Regions from separate parts of the Scopulibacillus cellulosilyticus genome, predicted to be linked through region 1. Evidence: riboswitches for the same ligand, from Rfam matches in the RefSeq annotation. Region 1 holds a riboswitch; each other region holds the start of a gene.
The links. Region 1 has a riboswitch for thiamine pyrophosphate ahead of thiW (energy coupling factor transporter S component ThiW). Riboswitches for the same ligand answer to the same signal wherever they lie in the genome.
Positions count from the first base shown of each region.

Region 2: it holds a riboswitch for thiamine pyrophosphate, as region 1 does, so the genes downstream of both, thiC (phosphomethylpyrimidine synthase ThiC) here and thiW (energy coupling factor transporter S component ThiW) in region 1, are expected to answer to the same signal.
Region 3: it holds a riboswitch for thiamine pyrophosphate, as region 1 does, so the genes downstream of both, ACFQRG_RS11690 (solute carrier family 23 protein) here and thiW (energy coupling factor transporter S component ThiW) in region 1, are expected to answer to the same signal.

Region 1 is NZ_JBHTCO010000017.1:9-5,108, reverse strand. Features, by position in the region: gene ACFQRG_RS13115 (hypothetical protein) at 1-878, shown strand, start outside; gene thiE (thiamine phosphate synthase) at 915-1,562, opposite strand; gene thiM (hydroxyethylthiazole kinase) at 1,555-2,355, opposite strand; gene thiD (bifunctional hydroxymethylpyrimidine kinase/phosphomethylpyrimidine kinase) at 2,373-3,179, opposite strand; gene thiW (energy coupling factor transporter S component ThiW) at 3,182-3,679, opposite strand; TPP riboswitch at 3,801-3,914, opposite strand; gene ACFQRG_RS13090 (arginase family protein) at 4,112-4,897, shown strand.
Region 2 is NZ_JBHTCO010000005.1:270,905-276,004, reverse strand. Features, by position in the region: gene ACFQRG_RS07860 (Replication termination protein) at 1-352, shown strand, start outside; gene ACFQRG_RS07855 (NAD(P)/FAD-dependent oxidoreductase) at 541-1,707, shown strand; TPP riboswitch at 1,832-1,947, shown strand; gene thiC (phosphomethylpyrimidine synthase ThiC) at 2,078-3,865, shown strand; gene ACFQRG_RS07845 (serine protease) at 3,886-4,059, shown strand; gene ACFQRG_RS07840 (EcsC family protein) at 4,135-4,854, opposite strand; gene ACFQRG_RS07835 (ABC-F family ATP-binding cassette domain-containing protein) at 5,041-5,100, shown strand, end outside.
Region 3 is NZ_JBHTCO010000014.1:76,264-81,363, forward strand. Features, by position in the region: gene dltA (D-alanine--poly(phosphoribitol) ligase subunit DltA) at 1-160, shown strand, start outside; gene dltB (D-alanyl-lipoteichoic acid biosynthesis protein DltB) at 157-1,308, shown strand; gene dltC (D-alanine--poly(phosphoribitol) ligase subunit DltC) at 1,661-1,900, shown strand; gene dltD (D-alanyl-lipoteichoic acid biosynthesis protein DltD) at 1,897-3,078, shown strand; TPP riboswitch at 3,234-3,329, shown strand; gene ACFQRG_RS11690 (solute carrier family 23 protein) at 3,398-4,759, shown strand; gene ACFQRG_RS11695 (LuxE/PaaK family acyltransferase) at 4,743-5,100, shown strand, end outside.

The DNA.
Region 1 (5,100 bases):
CTGCAGACTCTAAGAAAGGAAAAGCATCATCAAAAGATCAAAATTCCAATCACAAAAGAAAAGTACCTTTAGGACAAACGCTGATGGCAGGTAAAAAGGACTTATCCAACGGCCCTCTTAAGAAATACAGGCTTGTTTCCTTTTATGGCACGCCTATCTCTAATAAAATGGGTGTCCTAGGTGAAAGTTCTCCAGAAGAGATGATGAAGAAACTTAAAAAACAGGCTCAAGCCTATTCTAATGCTGATCCATCCCGGCCGGCTGTTCCGACAATTGAGCTGATCGCTTCAGTTGCACAGCGGGATCCAGGACCAAAGAAACTTTATATCTCTCATACCTCAAAAGAAATCATTGAGCGTTACGCCAAACTTGCTAAAGATAACAAGGCATTATTAATCCTTGACGTTCAGCTTGGCCGAGACTCGATTATGAACGAAGTCAAGGAACTTGAACCTTATCTTAAGATGCCGAATGTCCATTTAGCCATAGATACCGAATTTCACGTCGGAAAAGGGCAGGTACCGGGCGAGGACCTCGGACATGTGAATGGCGCAAACATACAAAAAGCTATTAAATACATAAACAATCTTGTAAAAAAGGATAACTTGCCGGATAAGATTGTCATGGTACACGAATTTCAAAAAGGCATCATCAAAAATAAATCGCTTATAAAACCGACTAAACATGTTGAAGTCGTTCAGAACTCAGATGGTTTCGGGAGAGCCAAAGATAAGAAATATAAATACCATCAGCTGGTTACAGAACAAACGAACCAGTACGGAGGATTTAAGCTCTTCTATCATGAAGATCAGCCGCTTCTTTCTCCGAAACAGGTTTTACGGCTGGATCCATCACCAGCTGTTGTAAACTATCAATAAGAAGTAAAATTGAGATAAGAAAAAGGCAGGAAGTCATCATAATAGACTTCCTGCCTTTTTCATTTTATCATTCAATTTTTCTGCTGCTTTTTTAACATCCGTTTGCGAAAGAATGGCTGAAACTACAGCAACACCATCGACATTGCGATCAAGGAGTTCTTTTACATTATCTTGTGTAATCCCGCCGATAGCGACAACCGGAATTGATACTTTTTCTTTGATACGAGTGAGTTCATCAAGTTCAATCAGCGTCGCATCGCCTTTTGTTTTTGTTCGAAAGACTGAACCGACACCAAGATAATCTGCACCATCTTGTTCTGCTTTTACCGCTTCTTCAACAGTTGAACAGGAAACGCCTAAAATTTTATCCGGTCCGATAATTTCCCTGACAATACTTGCCGGAAGATCATCCTGCCCCACATGAATACCGTCAGCATCAAGAGCAAGAGCGATATCAACACGATCATTAATAATCAATGGAACATGGTAAGAAGCCGCCGTGTCCCTGAGTTCTTTTGCGAGCTCGTAAAACACTTTAGATGATTCATGCTTTGCCCTTAGCTGCAATAGGCTAATCCCGCCGTCAAGGGCTTCTTTTATCTTTTTCATATACTGATTGTGGTGCCCGGAATCATAGTTTTCCGTTACTAAATACACACGGTAGTCTACATTTTGATTAGCCATTGATACGTGCCCCTTTCTTAAGATCTTCAACAGTCAAGGTTGAGAACGCATCAAACAAACGGACTCTGAACATCCCCGTACCTTCATTTGCTCTTAAGTTTTGATGAGCCGTTTCACCGGCAAGTCCCATGGTTAAAATACCTGCCGCAGCGGCTTCGAACGGTTTATTATCCGTTCCTGCATAAACCCCGATCAATGAATTCGTCATACACCCGGTTCCTGTAAGCTTTGCAAGCATTGGATGGCCGTTTTGAATACGAACAGTATGCTCACCGTCTGATACGACATCAATCGCCCCTGTAATAGCAATTGTCGCTTTTAGCTCGCTGGCAAGTTTCTTGGCTAAAGCTTCAGCCCCTTCCATGCTGTCGCCTGAATCAACCCCTTGTCCGCTTGAAGGCAATCCGGCTAACGTTCTAATCTCAGACATATTCCCGCAAATAATAGAGCAATCAACATTAGCAAGAATTTTCTTCGCTGAGTCGCTGCGAAAAGCGGTTGCTCCAACACCAACAGGGTCAAAGATGACAGGAATCCCTTTTTCATTAGCTGCCTTTCCTGCCTTTAACATCGATTCGACAGTTTCTTCCGCCAAAGTGCCTATATTTATGACAAGAGAAGATGATTGCGCCGCCATCTCAGCCGCTTCGTTCGAGCTGTCCGCCATGACCGGGCGCCCTCCTAAAGCCAAGGTAGCATTTGCGCAGTCATTAATTGTTACACTATTAGTAATATGGTGGACGAGCGGTTGTTTATCTTTTATTTTATTAAAAAGTTCATAGATTTGATCCATAACAGAAGCCCCTCTCTTTAGTCAATAACGCTTGTCTCCGGAAACCATTGATATAAATGATTCGTCGGTCCAACGCCTTTGCCGATGGCTAATCCATGGTCAATTGCGCCTTCTATATAAGTCTTGGCTTTTAAAACAGCCTCTTCCAGTGTATGTCCGTTTGCGAGGTTGCCGGCGATGGCTGAAGACAGCGTGCATCCGGTTCCGTGAGTATTATTTTTGTTAATTCTTTTGCCGTTAAAATGCTTCCACGAGTTCCCGTCATAAAGAACATCCACCGGCTCGCCTTCTAAATGTCCGCCTTTAATAAGGACTGCCTTAGGTCCAAAGTTATAAATTTTTTCCGCTGCTTGTTCCATTTCTTGCAGGTCGGTAATAGATTGATCTATCAGGACACCTGCTTCTTTTAAATTCGGTGTAATCACTGTCGCTAAAGGCAGTAATTCTTCTATTAGCGCTTGTTTTGCTTCCGGCTTCAATAAATCATAACCGCTTTTAGAAACCATGACCGGATCAAGAACGATATATTCCGGCTGATAGATTTTAAGTTTATCGGCAATGATTTTAATAGATGCATTGTCTGATACCATGCCAATTTTCACGGCATGGACCGGGATATCGGTAAAAATTGCATCAATTTGTTTACCTATCATATCTGGAGAAATATCTTCAACAGCCAGCACACCCTGTGTATTTTGCGCTGTTACTGCGGCAATCACGCTCATTCCATAAACGCCGTGTGCTGAAAAAGTTTTTAAATCAGCTTGGATGCCGGCGCCGCCGCTGGAATCCGAACCTGCTATTGTTAAAACTGTTTTCATCATTTTCACCTCATTGGAAAGTATTTTGATATTGAACGATTTTTCTCTAAAGCGGTGAGCACAACCCAGGCAATCAAGCTGCCGCAAACAGTGCTCATTAAAAACGGTACGACGAAAAAGAAAGCTGCCACATTTTGCCCGAGAAGAAACTTGGCTATTGGAAAAGAAGCTATTGCTCCAATGATACCCGTTCCTAAGACTTCACCAAAAACAGCAAATATTTTCCTTTTTGTTATGACATACAATACACCGGCCAGACACGCACCGATCATACTGCCAGGAAAGGCTAACAATGAGCCCGTTCCGAGTAAATTTCTTAATAAAGAAATCATAAAGGCATTGACAACCGCATAACCGGGACCAAGAACAACCGCTGATAAGACATTAATAATGTGTTGGATGGGCGTTATTTTAGACATGCCGATCGGAATAAAGATCATATTGCTTGTCAATGTTCCGATGGCAATAAACAGTGCTGAAAACGTTAATTTACGAGCAGACACCGGCGACTGCCTCCTTCTTAACGCACTAGAGGAACTAATCAGGTGAAAAGATCGAAGTGTATTCCGAAGCTATGTAAAAAAGGCACAACTCCCAGAATAGGATTTGCGCCTTTTAATATACATACAAAGAACCGCGACTTCCCTACGCTGGCATGATCCAGATCAGGTTTCAAGGGTCTAAGACTTTGCAGGTCTTACTCTCAGCCGGCCTTATCCAGCTCCCCCAGTGCTATCATATATTTAATTATTTTCAGATTAAAAGTAACACATAAGCCCGCTCTTTTCAAGTAAAGGGGTCAGACCCCTTGAACTTGTGGATAACATGGATAATGTTAATAAGTCAAAATATTTGCATCTCTTGTGAATAGATTTAAAATAGTATTAATAAAGCATTCCTTGCATTCTACTTTTTTGAAAGGAAGTGAGTGTGTTATGGGGTTATTGCATCATGACATTACATTCTTAAATTTTGATGGCAGTTATGTTGTTCAAAATCAGTTGTGTCAAGACTTTCCTCATAACTGGATTGACTTATATGACATTAAACATACTAACCTTTATTGTGAACCAGATTCATTAAATCAAATTACAAACGCCATAAAGGATCGCACTGAAAAAGGGATTACTCTGATAGGCAACGGAAATTACCATTATGTCTCTTATGCCTTACTATCAGAAATCCAGGAACCTTTCACGTTAATACTTCTTGACCATCACACCGACTTAATGGAGGGATCAGCACCTTCGCTGTTATCATGCGGTTCATGGGTCTATCATGCCGCTTTAAACCTTCCCTTGCTGGAAAAAGCTATTATTATTGGTCCAAATACCTCCTTTCCCAGTCATCTGCCAACTCAACTCCGGCATAAGATTCATATTTTTTCAAGTGAACATTTACCGCTAACCGAGCTGCAAACCATTCTCTCACTCATTCAAACAGATACTGTTTATATCAGCATTGATAAAGACGTACTCGATTCAGCCTATGCTGAAACTAACTGGGATCAAGGACATATGACTCTGAAGGATTTGATTCGAATCATCACTTCAGTCGCCGCTTTTAAACATGTCGCCGGTATTGATATTTGCGGGGAATGGCCTGTGTCACCCGTGGATGCCTTTAATCCAAAGAACCAATCTATTATTCATAAAAATGAACAAGCCAATTATCAGATTTTAGATGCTTTAGTTCATTCGAAAATTTATGCTCATCACTGATTTTTAAATTCACAAAGACTACTATTTATTAATATATTTATTAAAATAATTATCCTGAACCTAAATTAAGTATAAATAACCATTAATCAAAACCACCCGTGAAAACGGGTGGTTTGCTCTGCGGCTGAAAGCCTCTGTTACTGGCCAGCCCTTCAAAGGGCACTGAAAGGTTCGCCAACCGCACTACTTTTCCGGCAACCCTA
Region 2 (5,100 bases), on a different contig from region 1:
ATTTTTAACAAAACAACGAGCTGTGTTAAAACTGTACCTCATCAATTTAGTTGAACAAGATAGATTATATGGACTGCAATTTCTTCAGTTGCTTAGAAAAGAATTTGAGCCTTATGGATTTCGGCCGACACATTCAGAAATTTATAAGTCGCTGCATGAGTTAACAAAAGAGGGGATACTATTTCGGACAAAAAAATTAAAAGGAGAAGGTCAAGATGGCTTTCAGGAGATTGTAATTTATCAATTTACAGAAGGTGGATATGAGAAAGCCAAGGCTTACAAGAAATTAGTAAAGCAAGATCTTGACCGGAGCCAGCAGATGATTAACAAAATATTAAGGGATAATTATTAAAAGTCTCTAGTCTTGGTACAAATCCCTTTTTAATATAAATAGCTGATCAACGTTTAAAATGGTGGAAATATTTCATTTATTATAAGGTCTTTTTAAATTTATAAAATATTCAATATTCATATAGGCAAACCGTTAATAAAACGATATAAATAATAGTATAGATGACTATTTTAAAAGGGGTGGGTTGATTGTATCATAAAGCAGATATTATTATTGTCGGGGGAGGGGTAATGGGTTCCAGTGTTGCCTATAATCTTTTAAAAGACGGTTATGAAGGCAAGATTATTCTTTTTGAGAAAGACAGGCTTTATGAATTTTCATCAACTCCCAGAAGCGCCGGCGGTCTTCGCCAGCTATATACAACAGCGATTAATATACAAATCAGCCGCTACAGCCTGCAAGTCTATCAAACCTTTCCTGAAGATATGGCTGTTGATGGTGAGAATGCTGAAATCGATTTTAAAAAGAGAGGCTATTTGTTTCTGGGGACAGAGGGTATGATTGATAGCTTTAAAAAGCAATTAAAGCTGCAAAACGCTTACGGTGTACCTTCTGAATTACTTGATAAAATGGGTCTTCTCGACATTATTCCTGAACTTAATGTTGAAGATTTAGCCGGCGGCCTTTATTGCTCTGAAGATGGCTACCTTGATCCTTATTCTGTGATGCAGGGCTATGTCAAGAAAGCTAAAAGTCTGGGAGCGGAATACATTTATCAAGAAATCGATCACCTGATCATTAATAATAATAAGGTTAATGGCGTGTGTTCAGCGGATGGTACTGAGTATCATGCGCCTGTCGTCATTAACTGTGCAGGCGCTTGGGCATCTTTTTTAAGTGAAAAGGCCGGTCTTCCAATTCCCGTCGTTCCATTAAAAAGGCAAATTTTCCAATTTAATACAGAAACCCCTTTGGAAAATAAATTACCGCTGACAATTGATCCGACAGGCGTTTATTTCCGCCATGAAGGGGAAACATTAATTTGCGGTTTTTCTGAAGATATAGAACCCGGTATTGATTTTACTTGGAAACGATCCTATTTCATCGAAAAGCTATGGCCTGTACTTGCCGAACGTATCAGCAATTTTGAAAGAATAAAATTAGAAAAAGGTTGGGCAGGGTTATACAGCTTTAATACAAAGGATCAAAATGCGATTATAGGAGAGCATCCTCAATGCCAAGGCTATTATTTAGCTTGCGGTTTCAGCGGCCATGGCATGCAGCAGGCGCCTGCTGTCGGTAAGGGGCTGTCAGAACTGATTAGAAAAGGACGGTATGAAACGATTGACTTGAGTCCATTAAGAGTCGAGCGGTTTGCGGAAAACGACTTGGTCATTGAAGGAGCAATTGTTTAAACAGCAATTTATGTAATCGCTGACATCGTTCCCGCCGTATGAAGCTGGATTATGAATTAGGCATATTGAACCATTTTCAATCATAGAAGTATAGGTTATAGTTAGAGCATGGAAAATTAAATATACTTTTAACTAGGGGTGTCCAAAAAGCTTGGGCTGAGAGAGAAGCGCGACGATGTTTCTTGACCCTCGGGACCTGATCTGGTTCATACCAGCGTGGGAAAGTTAATTTTGCGACTATGATAAACTTATAAATTTGAGTTTACTAGCCGGGTCCTGTCAATTGGATCCGGCTTTTTTCATGTTGGATATTACGTTCCGGATCTCGTCCTTAACAAAATCATAACATTTTGAAAAGGAGAGATTTTCAATGGCAAACAGCTCTGTTAATGAAATGAACATTTCGATCATGTCTAATTTTTCCGGCAGTAAAAAAGTATACATAGAAGGGTCAAGGCCAGATCTCAAAGTGCCAATGCGTGAAATTGAGCTAAGTCCTACAACCGGCACTTTTGGCAATGAGGAAAACCCTCCCGTACGCGTCTATGATACAAGCGGACCGTATACCGATCCCGATTATTCTGTAGATATCAGAAAGGGGTTACCGGCTTTACGAAGAAAATGGATATTAGAGCGCGACGATGTTGAAGAATACGAGGGACGTGAAGTCAAACCGGAGGATAATGGCTATAAAAATCGGAATAAACAAACAAGCCGCGAGCATTATCAATCATTAAAGCGAGAGCCATTACGCGCAAAAGAAGGGAAAAATGTAACCCAATTACATTATGCCCGAAAAGGTATCATTACTCCGGAAATGGAGTTCATTGCAATAAGGGAAAATGTCTCAGCTGAATTTGTCCGCGACGAGGTTGCCAGCGGCCGCGCCATTATTCCAGCCAACATTAATCACCCAGAAAGCGAACCGATGATTATTGGACGGAATTTTCATGTAAAGATTAATGCCAATATTGGCAATTCTGCGGTTACTTCATCAATTGAGGAAGAAGTTGAAAAAATGACATGGGCAACTCGATGGGGCGCAGATACCATGATGGACCTTTCCACAGGTAAAGACATTCATACAACAAGGGAATGGATTATTCGTAACTCACCAGTCCCGGTTGGAACAGTCCCTATTTATCAAGCACTTGAAAAAGTAAACGGTGTTGCTGAAGATCTTACTTGGGAAGTGTACCGTGATACATTAATCGAGCAAGCTGAACAAGGCGTCGACTACTTTACTATTCATGCTGGTGTTCTTCTACGCTATGTACCGCTAACTGCAAAACGTGTGACAGGAATCGTTTCCAGGGGCGGATCAATTATGGCGCAATGGTGCCTATATCATCATAAAGAAAGCTTTCTTTATACTCATTTTGAAGAGATTTGTGAGATTATGAAAAAATATGATATAGCTTTCTCGTTAGGTGATGGGTTGCGCCCTGGTTCAATTGCCGATGCTAACGACGAGGCGCAATTTGCAGAACTGGAAACATTAGGCGAGTTAACAAAAATCGCCTGGAAACATGATGTTCAAGTCATGATCGAAGGGCCGGGTCATGTACCTATGCACCTTATTAAAGAAAATGTTGATAAACAAATGGAAATATGCCAAGAAGCGCCGTTTTATACACTTGGGCCGCTGACAACGGATATAGCGCCGGGTTACGATCACATCACATCGGCCATCGGTGCTGCGATGATTGGCTGGTACGGTACAGCGATGCTTTGCTACGTCACTCCGAAGGAACATCTTGGTCTGCCAAATAAAGATGATGTGAGAGAGGGAGTGATTACCTATAAAATAGCTGCTCATGCCGCTGACCTTGCAAAAGGGCATCCAGGAGCAAAAAATCGTGATGATGCCCTGTCTAAAGCACGTTTTGAATTCCGTTGGCGTGATCAGTTCAATTTATCTCTCGATCCTGAAAAAGCATTAGAATACCACGATGAAACATTGCCGGCTGAAGGGGCGAAAACCGCGCACTTTTGCTCAATGTGCGGCCCTAAATTTTGCAGCATGAGAATTTCACAAGATATAAGAGAGTATGCAAAAGAAAAAGGCCTTGATACACAATCAGCAATAGAAACAGGGCTAAAAGAAAAGGCAAAAGAATTTAAAGAAGCAGGAGGTACCTTATATAAGGAAGTGTAATGCTAAGGAGGGTACTTTCTATGAATAATCACGCAGAAATCATTTTAACAAAGATTCAAGGTTTAGAAAAAGAGATTAACAAATTAAAAGGGGAACTAAAATCTGTTCAGCAGCACTGTGAACATCAATTTGAAAATACTGCCCTTTTTAAGACGTGCATTAAATGTAAATATGTAGAACCATTATATTATTAATAAACCTAAAGCCGATGTTTCCATTTATTTGGAACATCGGCTGTTTTTTTAGGTAAATAAAAGGCATTAAAATTTTTAGTCTAAATCAAATAGACGCATCCGGTAAGCGTTCATAGCCGTTTTCCCGAGTTCATTAAGAAAACGATAATTGCCGACGGCCCCGACAATCGCTCCAAAACCGGGTATGATTTGCAATAGTTTAACAAGATCAATATAATCGCGATAATCTTGTTGAAACTCTTGCCAATCAAGTTCTTCAATCGTTGAGTAATGGCTGACTGTTTCCGGCCAATTTTTTAACTTTAAGAAAGCTGCCATTCGTTTTTTATCATTAGAAAAAGCGACCTGGAAAACGTGCAGGACATATAAACGTTCCCGGTAATCTTTAACGTCAAATCCATAAATGCTTGCCACTTCATATAAAAATTTTATTTTCAACGTTAACAGCATTGGAAAATCCGCCAACCCCCACCAAAGGCCGCCTGCACCTGTCCCGGCACCTTCAATAGTTGCTAATCTTTTATAATTAGTTATGATTTGTTTAACTAATTCTTCCCGCTTATATAGAGACATTTCCTTAATCGGTGATTGTTTTGTAGTAATTTCCGATCCAAACATGACAGTCTTTACGACGCCTTTAACACTTTTTGTAATGACATCATGAACCTTCTGGGGAATTTTATCATTAATCTTCTTCTGAACGGAATTCGCTGCCCGGCTGAAGGCTGAAGAGCGTTTCATCATTTTTTTCTGCCAATCAAAGCATTCCTTGCGGGCAAGTTGTTCGTAATCCATGCACAAACATCCTTTAATTGATATGTCTTATTTTATATTATAAATGATCAGCCTTATTATGTTTAGCACACCGCTTAACAATAATAATTTTCAACACTATAAGTATATAAGGCTATAGAGCATTCCCATTTGCTTCTAATACATGTTATAATCAGCTAGATATTACTTTTGGAGGAATCGATACAATTGATTACAGTAAATAATGTGAGTTTAAGATTTGGAGACCGCAAATTATTTGAAGATATT
Region 3 (5,100 bases), on a different contig from region 1:
GGAATTTCAGTTAACATCGGCGATTAAAAAAGAATTGGCAGCTGAACTGCCAGCCTATATGATTCCGAGAAAATTCGTTTACCAATCTTCCATTCCAATGACTGCTAACGGTAAGGTAGATCGCAAAGCGTTACTGAAAGAGGTAACAATGACCGTATGATTCCTTATGCAACATTTTACTATTTTATCATCTTAGCGATACTGCTCATCCCGTCAATCATTGCAGGACTTAATGGAAAATCACTTAAAACGTATAATTCGGTTGTCGCAATATTTTTTCTCGTGCTCACTTTCTATAATAAGCCGGCACAGGCTATATCGTTAATCATTTTTGTCATTTGGCAAGTTGTATTAATTAAGGGATATTTACCTGTTCGGAAAAAAAATAATCCAACCAGCATGTTCTATTTAACGGTTGCGCTATCCATTTTGCCGCTGGTTATCGTTAAGTTTGCACCGTATTTCAAAAGCTTGAGCATGGTCGGCTTCCTTGGCATATCGTATTTAACTTTTAGGGCCGTTCAAATGATCATTGATATCCGTGATGGGCAGCTGAAGGAAGTTTCTGTATACCGCTTCCTTCGCTTCCTGTTATTTTTCCCGACAATCTCATCCGGACCAATTGATCGTTATCGCCGGTTCGAAAAGGATATCGAACATACGCCGACGTCTGCGGAATATAAGGAACTTCTCTACCGCGGTATAAATCGTATTATTCAAGGGTTCCTTTACAAATTCATTATCGGGTACCTTATTAATCAGCATATCCTAATGTCCGGGTACCTCAAACAAGATACGTTCTTGAGTATTGTCATCTATATGTATGCCTACAGTATGTACCTGTTCTTTGATTTTGCCGGCTACAGTAATTTTGCTATTGGCACAAGTTATTTACTCGGGATTAAGACCCCTGAAAACTTTAATAAGCCGTTTCTTAGCCGTAACATCAAGGATTTCTGGAATCGTTGGCATATGACATTATCTTTTTGGTTTAGAGATTATATTTTTATGCGGTTTGTATTTACGATGACCAAAAAGAAAGTATTTAAAAACCGTTACACAACATCCTATATAGGGATTTTTATAAATTTCTTCGTTATGGGATTGTGGCACGGACCTTTTCCGCACTATATTGTTTATGGCTTGCTTCACACCTTTTATTTTATCTTTTTTGATGTATTTGAGCGGAAAAACAAGAAGCATAAATTTTGGCCGGACAATAAGTTGACGCATGTCTTATCTGTTGTGATTACATTTAACTTTGTATGTTTTAGCCTTCTTATTTTCTCAGGAAGACTATTCACTTAAAAAAGGATGTTCAAAAAAGTCCGGGAAACATTGCAGGCGAATTTCTTCGTTGCGTTGCCACTGCGGTCCTCACGTGCCGGGCAATTCTAAGATGTACCTGTGCTCCTGCGCTGCAGCATATTCACAGAGGCATCTCCGACTTCTCGTCGCAACTCGTAGTGTTTCGAGAAGTATCGCTCGTCGATCCGGTCCTCGTGGACTGCCGCGCCTCGAAATTCCGACGCACAGGACGTGCTAGTACTGGCGTTGTCACATGGACGCGACGTTTTTAGCCAGTGTTGGCCCTGTTTGTCCTCCCTTTTGAACACCATTAAAATATAGAACTTTTCATTGAAAAAGGAGACGTATAACAATGGCTGAATTTAAAGAACAAGTATTAGATATTCTTGAAGATGTTTGTGAAAACGATATTGTTAAGGAAAATCCTGATGTAAAAATATTTGAAGATGGCATTTTGGATTCCTTTGGAACTGTCAATCTTTTAGTCGAAATTGAAGATAAACTAGGCATTCCGGTATCGATTTCCGAATTTGATCGCGAAGAATGGGCGACACCTAACCTTATTATTAATAAGTTGGCTGAAATGAAATGAAAAAACCGAGGTATGGCCCATTAATCTTGGCCATCATCATTTTCCTTGCCTTATTGTTTACGCCGGGCAGTGTACAGCATGCGCTTATAAGCAATAAGAAGGTAAACCAGGCGGCAACGAGCTTGGATCCAAATATGTTTCAAGGTATAGCCCTGCAACAAAAAGCAATGGATGATAAAAAATATCTTCCTATTTATGGGTCATCTGAACTTTTGCGTTTAGATCCTTTCCACCCGTCTAACTATTTTAAAGTCAATCCTGACGGGTTCACCCCATTTCTAGTCGGGCGCGGCGGTATGCAGTCACTCGTTCACTTTTTGAACTTTGCATCCATGTCAAATGACCTTAAAAATAGGAAAATTGTCTTTATCCTATCCCCGCAATGGTTTGCTCAACAGGGGTTGGATAGAAAGCATTTTGATCCAAACTTTTCAAAACTGCAGGCCTATGATTTCGTATTTAACAAAAACATAGACCCTTCATTAAAGAAACGCGCTGCCAGGCGGTTACTGCAATTTAAATTTATTAGAAAAGATAAGAATCTGGCTTATTTATTAAAAGGAATCGGTTATAGTAATCAGACAAATAAATTGAAGCTGTTGGGCGAGAAGGCGTATGGAGAATTTGACTATAGGGTGCTCATGTGGAGAGATACGATAAAATCTTTCTCTGTTCATCCCCATCATCCTAATGTTGATCCAAGCTTAAAAAATCTTTCTTGGAAACAGCTCCGTCATCGCGGCGATTTAATGGGTGAAAAAGACAGTACTTCTAACACTTACGGTATTAACAATCATTATTGGAAGAAAATAAAACCTAAATATAGTCATCTAAAGGGATATAGAAAGCATGAAAGGTATTATCATTCACCTGAGTACGGTGACTTGCAGCTTGTGCTGGACTTATTAAAAGAAAAACATGCAAAAGCAATGTTTATCTCTGTTCCAGAGAATGGCCGCTGGTACGATTATGCCGGGGTCCCTAAGAAGACGCGGCAATACTACTATGCCAGAGTCCGCAAGCAAGTAGAAAAGGCTGGTTTTCCGGTGGCGGATTTCTCAAGCCATGAATATGACAAGTACTTTTTAAAGGATACAATGCATCTCGGCTGGAAGGGCTGGGTTTACGTTGATCAAGCGATCAAAAAATTCTACGACAGTCCTAATGGAAAATTATAAAAACGGTGCCTGCTGGCACCGTTTTTAAACTTATGATGATCATTAAGAAACGTCAAAAGTCATCCATTATTAAAATAAAAACCCGAAAAATATTCATTTGATATAAAAAGTTTGACGAATTTTAAACATAGGTGTACGATACAGAAAAAAAGAAAAGTCACCACTAGGGGAGCTTTAAGCTGAGAGAAGTGATTCGACCCTTTGAACCTGATCTAGTTAACACTAGCGTAGGGAAGTGGCGTGGATTTATATTTATACAGTTTGTATATATTGAAGCCACCCGCTTGCCGGGTGGCTTTTTTTGATGGGAGGATATTTTATGCAACAAAAGATAGAAACGGAAGAACAACTTTCGGATAACTCAGGAATAGTCACAGTTGGTTTGGAAGAAAAATTATCACCGGTTCGAGGATTTTTATATGGTTTGCAGCATGTCTTTGTTTCAAACGTTTGGCTTGATCCTGTGTTTGTGACTGCGATGATCGGGCTGTCGTTTGCCTTAGCCGCAAACATGGTGAATGCCATTTTTATTGCAGCGGGCTTGGTCACGCTTGTACAGGCAACACGGCTTGTACGATTACCTGTTGTTCAAGGTCCGTCGGCCGCTTTTGATTCACTTATGATATCTGCCGGAAAAGCTAACGGATTGGCAGCTGCCGGCGGGGGGATTGTGTTAAGCGGAATCATCATTTTTATATTAGCTATTACGGGCTTGCTTGGGAAATTGAAATCTTTTTTTACAGCAGTCGTATCCGGTTCAGTGATTTTAATTGTCGGCGTTGCACTATCCGGCTTTACACTGTCACTTTATTTAGGAGGGGACCCGGGATCGAAAACTTTTCTTGATGGAAAAACGCTGACAATCTCAGTTGCTACTTCATTAATTGTCCTGTTTTTATCTGTATTTGGGACAGGCATGCTTCGTTCGTATTCTTTTCTCATCGCTCTAGTTGCCGGTGATGTTATCGCATTTTTGCTTGGGGAAGTTAATTTTTCTAAGGTCGCAACAAGCGGTTGGTTTGGATTGCCCCATATACTTCCTTATGGTGCGCTTAAATTTGACTGGGTCTCATTTGGGACATTTTTCTTTGCGTATATTGTGGCAGTATTTGAAGCTATGGGTGTTTATCATGCTGCGGCAGAAATGGTGAACGCCCCGTTAGATAACAAACGGATTCGAAAGGGATTTGCCGGTGAATCGATTGGTTCAATCATTTCAACGCTTATCGGCGGTTTCCCGACGACAGGATTTGGCCAAAATGTCGGTTTGATCCGATTAACGGGCGTCGGCTCACGGCATGCGGTTAAGGCAGCCGGGATTATCTTTCTTGTACTTGGTTTTATTCCTAAGGCGGGAGCGATGCTTGCTGTGACGCCTGACGCTGTTGTTGGCGGGATCTTTTTGCCGGCGGCTGCATCGCTTATTTTTACGGGTATTAATATTCTTGGAAAAATGAAGAAAACTGAAGCGAATTTCATGATTGCAGGCTTGTCGATTTTATTATCCATCGCGCTCCCAAACTATTTTACCAATGTTCATGGTTTCTTAGGGAAATTCCTTAGCAACACGATTTTAGTAGGTGCCGTTACTGCTATTTTGCTGCAATTAGTGTTAGTCAATATTCCTAGCTGGTTGGGGATAAATAAAGAAAGAGGGAAAAATAATGAGGAAAGAATCTAAAGAAATAACCGAACAAATCTTAACTTTTATTGAGGAGTCAAATGAAGAAGAATCACGATTCAATGAGCTGGCTCTAAAACTATTTACCTATCAATTTAAGTTTAATCTTCCTTATAAGAAGTTTTGCCAAAAGCGAAGGAAAACCCCGCTGACAGTAAAAAATTGGAGGGAAATACCGGTTATACCAATTCAAGCGTTTAAAGAGCTTGTGCTGTCTTGCGAACCGGCTGAAGAGGCTGAGGCCGTTTTTATGACAAGCGGAACAACAAATGCTGAAAAACGCGGAAAAAATCATCATCCTTCTTTGCAAGTCTGGGATGCTTCAATGATGACCGGCTTTA